Regions from separate parts of the Thiomonas sp. X19 genome, predicted to be linked through region 1. Evidence: riboswitches for the same ligand, from Rfam matches in the RefSeq annotation. Region 1 holds a riboswitch; the other holds the start of a gene.

Region 1 (4,740 bases):
GGGGCGTGCATCTCGGCCCGCTGCATCTGGTGGAAAGCAATCTGCTGTGGATCAACGATGCGCTCATGGCCCTGTTCTTCCTGCAGGTGGGCATCGAGATCAAGCGCGAATGGTTGTTCGGCGCCCTGGCCGACCCTCGTGCCCGCGCGCTGCCGGTGGCCGCCGCACTCGGCGGCATGGTGGTGCCGGCGCTGGTGTTCGTCGCGCTCAATCTTGGCGACTCGGCGGCTCTGGGCGGCTGGGCCGTTCCCGCTGCCACCGACATCGCTTTCGCTCTCGGCCTCATGGCCTTGCTGGCACGCGGCTTGCCGCCACAGGCACGGGTTTTCCTCACCGCGGTGGCGGTGCTCGACGATCTTGGCGCGGTGCTCATCATCGCCGCGTTCTACACCGCGCAAATCTCTGGCGCCATGCTGGCCGCCGCGGTGGCTACCGCGCTGCTCATGGTGCTGCTGCAAGGCTTCGGCGTGCGTCGCGCCTGGCCCTATCTGCTGCTCGGCGTGCTGCTGTGGCTGTTCGTGCTCAAGTCCGGCATTCATGCCACCGTTGCCGGCGTGCTCACCGGCTTGCTGCTGCCGCAGACCCGCGCGGGTGGCGCCGGCGCCAAGGTCGAGCATGCGCTCGCACCCTACGTCTCCTGGCTGGTGCTGCCGCTGTTCGCGCTGGCCAATGCCGGCGTGGTGTTGGGAGCATCGGCCCTGGCCTTGCTGGGCCATGGGGTGACCTGGGGTGTGGCGCTGGGGCTGGTGCTGGGCAAACCCGTCGGCATTCTTGCGGGCGTGGGCATGGTGGCCTGGCTGGCCGACGGCCTGCCGCGTGGCTATTCCTGGCGCCTGATGGCCCCGGTGGCCGCGTTTTGCGGTGTGGGCTTCACCATGTCCTTGTTCATCGCCGGCTTGGCTTTCAACGCCGATGCGCAGGAATTCGACGCCGCCAAGATTGGCGTGCTGCTGGGCACGGTGCTGGCGCTGGCGGCCGGGGCGTTGATTGCGCGCCGGCTCTACCCGGCCGCCCGCCGCGCTGTCTGAGGCTCGCGTCATGCCACATTCCGATCCGCCCGAGAAAGCCGCCGAACTGCTGCGCTACTGGTTTGGCGAGGCGCCGCACGACGTCCAAGCCACCTGGACGGCGCGTCGTGCGCTGTGGTTCGGCAAGGACGCCGCCGTGGACGCCGACATCCGCGCCCGTTTCGGTGCCCTGCAGCTGCAGGCGGCTGCGGGTGCGCTGGCGAGTTGGACGAACTCCCCACGCGGCGCCCTCGCGCTGCTCCTGCTGCTGGACCAGTGCCCGCGCAATCTGTTTCGCGCCACGCCGCGGGCCTTCGCCACTGACCCGCAAGCCCTGCGTCAGGCGTTGGCGATGGTCGACGCGGGGGACGATGCGCGCCTGTGGCCCATCGAGCGCGTGTTCGTTTATTTGCCGCTCGAGCATGCCGAGGACCTTGCGGTGCAGGAACAGTCGGTGGCCTTGTTCGCCGCGCTGGGCGACGCCGCGCCGCAAGTCGACCGTGCGCGCTTCGAAGACTTCCTCGATTTCGCCCAGCGCCACCACGCCATCATTGCCCGCTTCGGCCGTTTTCCACATCGCAACGCCATCCTCGGCCGCGCCAGCAGCCCGGAAGAACTCGTCTTTCTCCGGCAGCCGGGTTCGGGGTTCTGATCGGTGGGGTGCAATCCCGCGAGACTGGCGCGGTCGTTGCGCAGGGCATACTTGGTGCGGCCTATACTTGGCTTTGCTTGTCGGAGTGCCGTGCATCGGAAGTTGCCTGGCTGAGATCGCAACACTGCGAAATCCGCTGAACCTGATCGGGACCATCCCCGCGTAGGAAACCAAGTCGCCCCATGCGCTTCGGCAGGCCAACCACTCCAGGAGGCCACCATGTCCGAAGTTCGCCGCGCCGTCGATCCCGAGCGCCTGTCCAGCCGCATCACCCGCACCCCGTTTCCGGCCTCGAGCAAGGTCTACACCGAAGGCCCGCAAGGCGTCAGCGTGCCCTGGCGTGAAATCGCGCTGTCCGACACCTTGATGCAGGAGTCGCCCACCGTCACGCGCCTGCTGAAAAACGCGCCGCTGCGGGTGTACGACACTTCCGGCCCCTACACCGACCCGCAGGCCGCCATCGACGTGCGCGCCGGCTTGCCCAAGCTGCGCGCCGCGTGGATTGCCGCACGTGCCGACACTGAGCAGCTCTCCGGCCCCAGCAGCACCTTCGGCCGGCAGCGCGCGCACGATCCCGCCACCGCCGCGCTGCGCTTCGCCCAGCCGCCGGCGCCGCGCCGCGCCAAGCTTGGGGCCAACGTCAGCCAGATGCACTACGCGCGCCAAGGCATCGTCACGCCCGAGATGGAGTACATCGCGCTGCGCGAGAACCTGCTGCGCGCGCAGCTGCCCGACGCCCTGGCGCAGAACGGCGGCCAGCACCGCGGCACCTGGTTCGGCATGCGGCATGAGATTTCCGGCGAATTCGTGCGCCAGGAAGTGGCCGCGGGCCGCGCGGTGATCCCGGCCAACATCAACCATCCCGAGATCGAGCCGATGATCATCGGCCGCAACTTCCTCACCAAGGTCAACGCCAACATCGGCAACTCGGCCGTCACCAGCGACATCGAGGACGAGGTCGACAAGATGGTGTGGTCCATCCGCTGGGGCGCCGACACCGTGATGGATCTGTCCACCGGCAAGCACATCCACGAAACCCGCGAATGGATCGTGCGCAACAGCCCCGTGCCCATCGGCACCGTGCCCATCTACCAGGCGCTGGAAAAGGTGAACGGCGTGGCCGAGGATCTCACCTGGGAGCTGTTCCGCGACACGCTCGTCGAGCAGGCCGAGCAGGGCGTGGACTACTTCACCATCCATGCCGGCGTGCTGCTGCGCTACGTGCCGCTGACGGCCAACCGCATGACCGGCATCGTTTCGCGCGGCGGCTCCATCATGGCCAAGTGGTGCCTGGCGCATCACCAGGAGAACTTCCTCTACACGCAGTTCGAAGAGATCTGCGACATCATGAAGGCCTACGACGTCACCTTCTCGCTGGGCGACGGCCTGCGCCCCGGCTCCATTGCCGACGCCAACGACGAGGCGCAGTTCAGCGAGCTGCACACCCTCGGCGAGCTGACGCAGATCGCCTGGAAGCACGACGTGCAGGTGATGATCGAAGGTCCCGGCCACGTGCCACTGCACATGGTGGCGGTCAACGTGGAGGAGGAACTCAAGCACTGCTTCGAGGCGCCGTTCTACACCCTGGGTCCGCTGACCACCGACATCGCGCCCGGCTACGACCACATCACCAGCGCCATCGGCGCGGCCAACATCGGCTGGGCCGGCACCGCCATGCTGTGTTACGTCACGCCCAAGGAGCACCTCGGGCTGCCCGACCGCAACGACGTCAAGCAGGGGCTGATCGCCTACAAGATCGCCGCCCACGCCTCCGACCTCGCCAAGGGCTATCCCGGCGCGCAGCTGTGGGACAACGCCATTTCCCGCGCCCGCTTCGAGTTCCGCTGGGAAGACCAGTTCCGCCTCGCGCTCGACCCCGACACCGCGCGCGCCTTCCACGACGAGACCCTGCCCAAGGAAGCGGCCAAGACGGCGCATTTCTGCTCCATGTGCGGCCCCAAGTTCTGCTCGATGAAAATCAGCCAGGACATCCGCGCCGCGGCGCAAAGCCAGGTGGCGGCGGGCGACCTCAAGCAGGAACTGGCGCGCAAGGCCGAGGAGTTCCGCAAGACTGGAAGCGAGATCTATCTGTGAACGCCACGCCGGGCCGCGCCGATGCCTTCCCTCCCCAACCCTCCCCCCAGGGTGGGGAGGGAGTGCGGGAGCCTGCTTCGCGCAGCGCGGTTCTCACCTCCCCCGCGGGTGGGGGAGGTCGGGAGGGGGATGCGCCCCGCATCGGCATCGCCGGCGCGGGACTCGCTGGCCGGTTGCTGGCCTGGCGCCTGCTGCGCGCGGGCTATGTCGTCGAGCTGTTCGACGCCCACGCCCGTGCCGACCGCAGCAGCGCCGGACCCACCGCCGCGGCCATGCTCTCGCCCACCGCCGAGCTTGCGGCGGCCGACGCGGGCATCCACGCCCTGGGCGTGGCGTCGCTGTCCATCTGGCCGCAGTGGCTGGCCGAGCTGCACGCGCAGACCGGGCGCGAGGTGTATTTCCGCCGCGAGGGCACGCTGGTCGTGGCGCACGCCGCCGACCGTGGCGCGCTCGACCATTACACCGCGCTGCTGCGCGCGCACCTGCCGGCAGGTGGCGAGGACGCGTCGATGCAGGCGCTGGGCGGCAAGCAGATTTCCGCGCTCGAACCCCTGCTCGCCGCGCGCTTCACGCAGGGCCTCTACCTGCCGCAGGAAGGCCAGCTCGCCAACGACCAGCTCTATGCCGCCCTGGCCGCCGCGCTCGACGCCGGCCTGGCCGCCTGCGGCGGCGCCTGGCACGAGGGCGCGGCGATCGACGTCGTGGAGCCCGCCGCGCTGGTCGACACCCACGGCCGGCGCCACGGCTTCGACCTCGCGGTGGACTGCCGCGGCATCGGCGCCAGGAACGGCGTTCCCGGCCTGCACGGCGTGCGCGGCGAGGTACTCACCGTGTTTGCGCCCGGGGTGAGCCTGCGCCGCCCGGTGCGCCTCATCCATCCGCGCTACGCCATCTACGTCGCCCCGCGCCCCGGCGGCCAGTTCGTCGTCGGCGCCACCGAGCTCGACAGCGAGGACGCCGGCCCGCCCACGCTGCGCTCCACGCTCG
Region 2 (4,740 bases), 1.8 Mb from region 1:
GAACCCGGCTTGGCGTATCGACCGATCGGTACGGCAGCCATGTGCATGCAACGCTTTCAAACCCGACGAGCCTGGAAATGACGACCACACTGACCGCACGCTTGCTGCAGGCCCTGAAACAGCGAGGGGCTACCGAAATTTTCGGGATTCCCGGCGACTTTGCCCTACCGCTTTTTCGCGAATTCGAGCGCTGCGCCGCCCTGCCCCTCTACACGCTTTCCCACGAACCAGGAGTCGGTTTCGCGGCGGATGCTGCCGCACGCCTGCGCGGCGGTTTGGGAGTGGCGGCCGTCACCTATGGAGCCGGCGCACTGAACATGGTCAACGCCGTGGCTGGCGCCTACGCCGAACGTGTCCCCGTGGTCGTGATCTCCGGAGCACCCGCCACGCACGAGGCCGCCAGCGGCTATCTGCTGCACCATCAGGTCAAGACCCTGGATTCGCAGTGGAAGATTTATCAGGAAATAACCGTCGATCGTGCCAGGTTGGATGATCCGTCCACCGCGCCGCAACACATTGCACGGGTGCTCGACACAGCACTGCGCGCATCACGTCCCGTCTACATCGAGATACCGCGGGACATGCCTGGACGGATCTGCGAGGCAGTACCCACCCTCCCCTGGCCCAAGCATGATGCGGAGGCTCTGGCCACCTGCGCCGATGAACTGCTATCGCGCCTGCAAGGCGCACAACACCCCGTCCTGATGGTTGGCGTGGAAGTGCGGCGCTACGCGCTGGAATCCCGCGTGGCCGAACTCACGCGCAGACTGGGGATTCCCGTGGTGACCAGTTTCATGGGGCGCGGTTTGTTGACCGGAGCCGAGGTTCCTCTGCGCGGCACCTATCTGGGTCTGGCTGGAGACCCGGCCATCGCCACCGAGGTTGAAAACTCCGATGCGCTGCTGCTGCTCGGCGTGATCGTGTCGGACACCAATTTTGCCGTGTCGGCCCAACGCATCGATCTTCGGCACGCCATCCAGGCGCTTGAGGGTCGTGTGGTGATGGGGCATCATGTCTACCCTGACGTACCGCTCGCGGCGCTGATCGATGCCCTGCTGGAGCGGGTACCGGCCGCGCAGGTCCAGCGGGCCGAACAGCGCTCGGAGGTTTTTTCACTCCCCGCAGAAGACGCTGAAGACGCGCCAGTCAACCCGCTCGACATTGCTGCTGCCGTCAACTCGTTGATGCAACGGCATGGCGCGATGCCGCTTGCCAGCGATGTCGGGGATTGCCTGTTCACGGCCATGGACATCGGGCCGACCGAACTCATCGCCCCAGGCTACTACGCGACCATGGGCTATGGCGTGCCGGCAGGGCTGGGCCTGCAGGCGTCCACGGGGCAGCGCCCCATCATTCTGGTCGGTGACGGTGCCTTTCAAATGACAGGGTGGGAATTGGGCAATGCCTGCCACTATGGATGGGATCCCATCGTTCTAGTCTTCAATAACTCGGCATGGGAAATGCTCCAGGTGTTCGAGCCTGGCGCTCGCTTCACCGCATTGCCGACGTGGGACTTTGCGTCGATGGCGACTGGCATGGGGGGTGACGGCGTTGTGGTGCGCACGCGCCTGGAACTCAAAAATGCGCTCGAGCATGCCCATGCCACGCGAGGACGTTTTCAGTTGCTGGACATTCGACTGGCACCGGGGGCGCTGTCACCAACGCTGGAGCGGTATGTGCACGCTGTGCGGCGGTTGTCGGCACCGGCTGGGTAGAACTCATCAACCGGCCAAAGCCATGCTGCCGAACCACTGCGCCGCGGGTGGCCTGGCCTTGGACGATGCTGAACAAACCTCCGCGATGCGCACGAGAGGCTTGTTCAGCGTAGGCCTAAACGCAGGGTCGAGGATTCTGGGATCTCGCGCCGGTCGGTGTGCTCGGGATTGCGCGATCGTGCTTGGCGATGGCGCCAGCTCGCCAAGCCCGGCGTCCTGCCTCAATCGCCAGCGCGAAGGCTCGCGCCATCTCGACCGGATCGCGCGAGCGCGACACCGCCGAGCACAGCAGCACGGCATCGAACCCCATCTCCATGGCTTGTGCGGCATGCGAAGGCGTACCGAGGCCGGCGTCCACGATCAGGGTGGCATCCGGCAGACGTTCGCGCAGCGTGCGCAGTGCGAACGGGTTGAGCAAGCCCTGTCCTGAACCGATGGGCGCGCCCCAGGGCATCAGCACCTCGCAGCCCGCGTCAAGCAGGCGCCGACAGGTCAACAGGTCATCCGTGCAGTAGGGCCAGACGACAAAACCCTCACGCACCAGCACGCGCGCGGCTTCCACGAGTTCGACGGGATCGGGCTGCAGGGTGTGCTCCTCGCCGATCACTTCGAGCTTGACCCAATGGGTCTGATAGAGCTCGCGTGCCATGTGCGCCATTTCGATCGCATCGCGCGCGCTGTAACACCCGGCGGTATTGGGCAGCAAACGTGCGCCACATGTCTCCAGGGTCTCGCGCAGGGCGGCGACGAAGCCATCGCTTTCCTGCGCAGCAAGAACCCGTTTGAGACCGACGGTCACGACCTGCGCGCCGGAGGCGCGAATCGAATCGCTCAGGGCCTGCGGCGATGGGTAGCTGGCGCTGCCCAACAGGAATCGGCTCTCGAGCTTGACGCCCGCGACACTCCAACCAGCGTCAGCGCCAGTCGTTGATTCTCGATACATGGCTTGAGTCCTTTGTCAGTTCAAGTCTGACGGTGGGTCTAAAAAAGAGAATGAGGTCGCCTACAGCGACCCTGCGCAGGGGTGCCGGGCTGCCGTGCCTGTGGTGGCGTCGTGCCAACGCCCGGACATCGCTGGCGTGCGGCATGGGCCAAGCATTCGCCCGCGCATGCACGCTCGGCCGTCTCGGAGCGCGAGCTTGCAAGATAGGTTTGGGGCTGTGCGGGAGTCGGGCTGTACGTCGGCAAGCTGTGTGTGAGCAAACTGCCATCCGCATGCATGTCAAGCCCCCTTCGATCGTGATGCAACTGAGTGTTCGGAGGGTGCCCCAGGCGACTGGCGCTTTCGGGGCGCCGCCAGCCTGGAATCCAAGCTCTCCTTCCGCCGGGACTAACCGGTTCAAGTTCGCGGGTTTGGTTTGACCATCTCAGCGCGTCGATTCGTGCACCCCGGAGCAGTGGAAATTCTGGCACAAGACGGCATGGCCGTCAATGCGACCAGCCGTCGATGCGCGTGTCGAAGACCGCACAAGATTCGCCCAACCAAGTGGGGCCCCAGGTCGTTTGCTCGAATGCGCTATGCGCCGCCGACGAACGAGAAATCGGCTTCTGGCTCGAGCCCGCTGATGATGCGCGCGATGCTCTTGCCTGAGCCGCAAGACAGGGTCCAGCCCAGGCTGCCGTGGCCGGTATTGAGAAAGAGATTGCGCAGGCGACTGCGCCCGATGATGGGGACGTTGCCCGGTGTCGCCGGGCGCAGGCCGGTCCAGAACCGCGCTTGCGCGCCGTCTCCCGCGCCCGGAAAGAGTTCCTCGACCCGTTCGAGGATGGCCTCGCAGCGCTTACGGTCAAGGTTTCGCTCATAGCCATTCAACTCGGCCGTACCTGCGATGCGCAAGCGATTGCCAAGGCGCGAAAACACGAGTTTGCAGGCATCGTCGCTCAACGAAACCTGGTGCGCCATCGCGGGGTCCTTCACCGGCATGGTCACCGAGTAGCCCTTGAGCGGATAGATGGGAAGCTCGATGCCCAGCGGCTTGGCGAGCAAGGCGCTCGTACTTCCCATCGCGAGCACGTAGGCATCGCCGCGTATGCATTGAAAGCGGCCATCCTCGTCGGTCGCCTCAACGTGGTCGATCTGCCCTCCCGCTTCATGCAGCGCAGTGACGGTGTGGCTCATCAAGAACTGCACGCCGTCGTCTTCGCAGCGCCCGGCGAGCTCGCGGGCAAAACAGTTCGCATCTCCCGACTCGTCCTCGGCGGTGAACGTGGCTCCGACGAGCTTGGCGCCGGTATGCCCCAGCGCGGGCTCGATGCGCACGGCCTCGTCGGCGGAAATGACGCGTCGATCACAGCCCAAGGCACGCATCCGGGCTGCAGCAATCGCCACGTTTTCAAATGCCTTGCGGCTTGTGTAGAAATGGAGAATGCCCTGTGCGCGGTGGTCATAGGCGATACCGCGCTCCTGGCGGAGTTGCCGCAGCACCTCACGGCTGTAGGTGCCGAGGCGAATCAGCTGCGCCGTATTGCGACTCGTACGCCCCGGTCGACATTCCGCCAGGAACTGCATGCCCCAGCGCCACTGCCTCGGGTCCATGCGCAAGCGGAACCGCAGCGGAGCATCCGCCCTTCCGAGCCACTTCAACAGTTGTAATGGCGCACTCGGGTTGGCCCATGGCTCGGCGTTGCTCACGGAAATCTGGCCCCCGTTGGCAAAGCTGGTTTCCGCGGCTGGTTTGGCCTGGCGGTCGACCACCGTGACCTCGTGACCCTGCTGACGCAGGAAGTACGCCGATGCGATGCCGATCAGACCGGCGCCGAGAACGATCACTTTCATCGGATGTCCCTAGGAAAATCTGCTTGCGAGGAAACGCGCCCCGGCGAGCCAGGTCCAAGCCACTGCGCTGACCGGAGCGAAGGCCAGCCCGCTCGGATGCTACGAGCCGGCTCCATGGTCCGACGGCGAAAGAGACCCCGTTTGAATGCGACGCTTGGCGCTTTCAATGCGCAATTCTTCCAGCGCAGTTTCGGACATGTTTTTCTGCACAAAAGCAATATGCTGCCTTGCGGCCAGCGCTGCGGCTTG

What was found. Region 1 has a riboswitch for thiamine pyrophosphate ahead of thiC (phosphomethylpyrimidine synthase ThiC). Riboswitches for the same ligand answer to the same signal wherever they lie in the genome.
Region 2: it holds a riboswitch for thiamine pyrophosphate, as region 1 does, so the genes downstream of both, THIX_RS16255 (thiazole synthase) here and thiC (phosphomethylpyrimidine synthase ThiC) in region 1, are expected to answer to the same signal.

Annotation. Positions count from the first base shown of each region.
Region 1 covers NZ_LT605203.1:1,573,238-1,577,977, forward strand. The annotation lists gene nhaA (Na+/H+ antiporter NhaA) at 1-1,028, shown strand, start outside; gene THIX_RS07385 (DUF924 family protein) at 1,039-1,659, shown strand; TPP riboswitch at 1,731-1,846, shown strand; gene thiC (phosphomethylpyrimidine synthase ThiC) at 1,879-3,753, shown strand; gene THIX_RS07395 (FAD-dependent oxidoreductase) at 3,750-4,740, shown strand, end outside.
Region 2 covers NZ_LT605203.1:3,371,127-3,375,866, forward strand. The annotation lists gene ipdC (indolepyruvate/phenylpyruvate decarboxylase) at 78-1,715, shown strand; gene THIX_RS16255 (thiazole synthase) at 1,831-2,658, opposite strand; TPP riboswitch at 3,015-3,117, opposite strand; gene THIX_RS16260 (D-amino acid dehydrogenase) at 3,232-4,491, opposite strand; gene THIX_RS16265 (FCD domain-containing protein) at 4,591-4,740, opposite strand, start outside.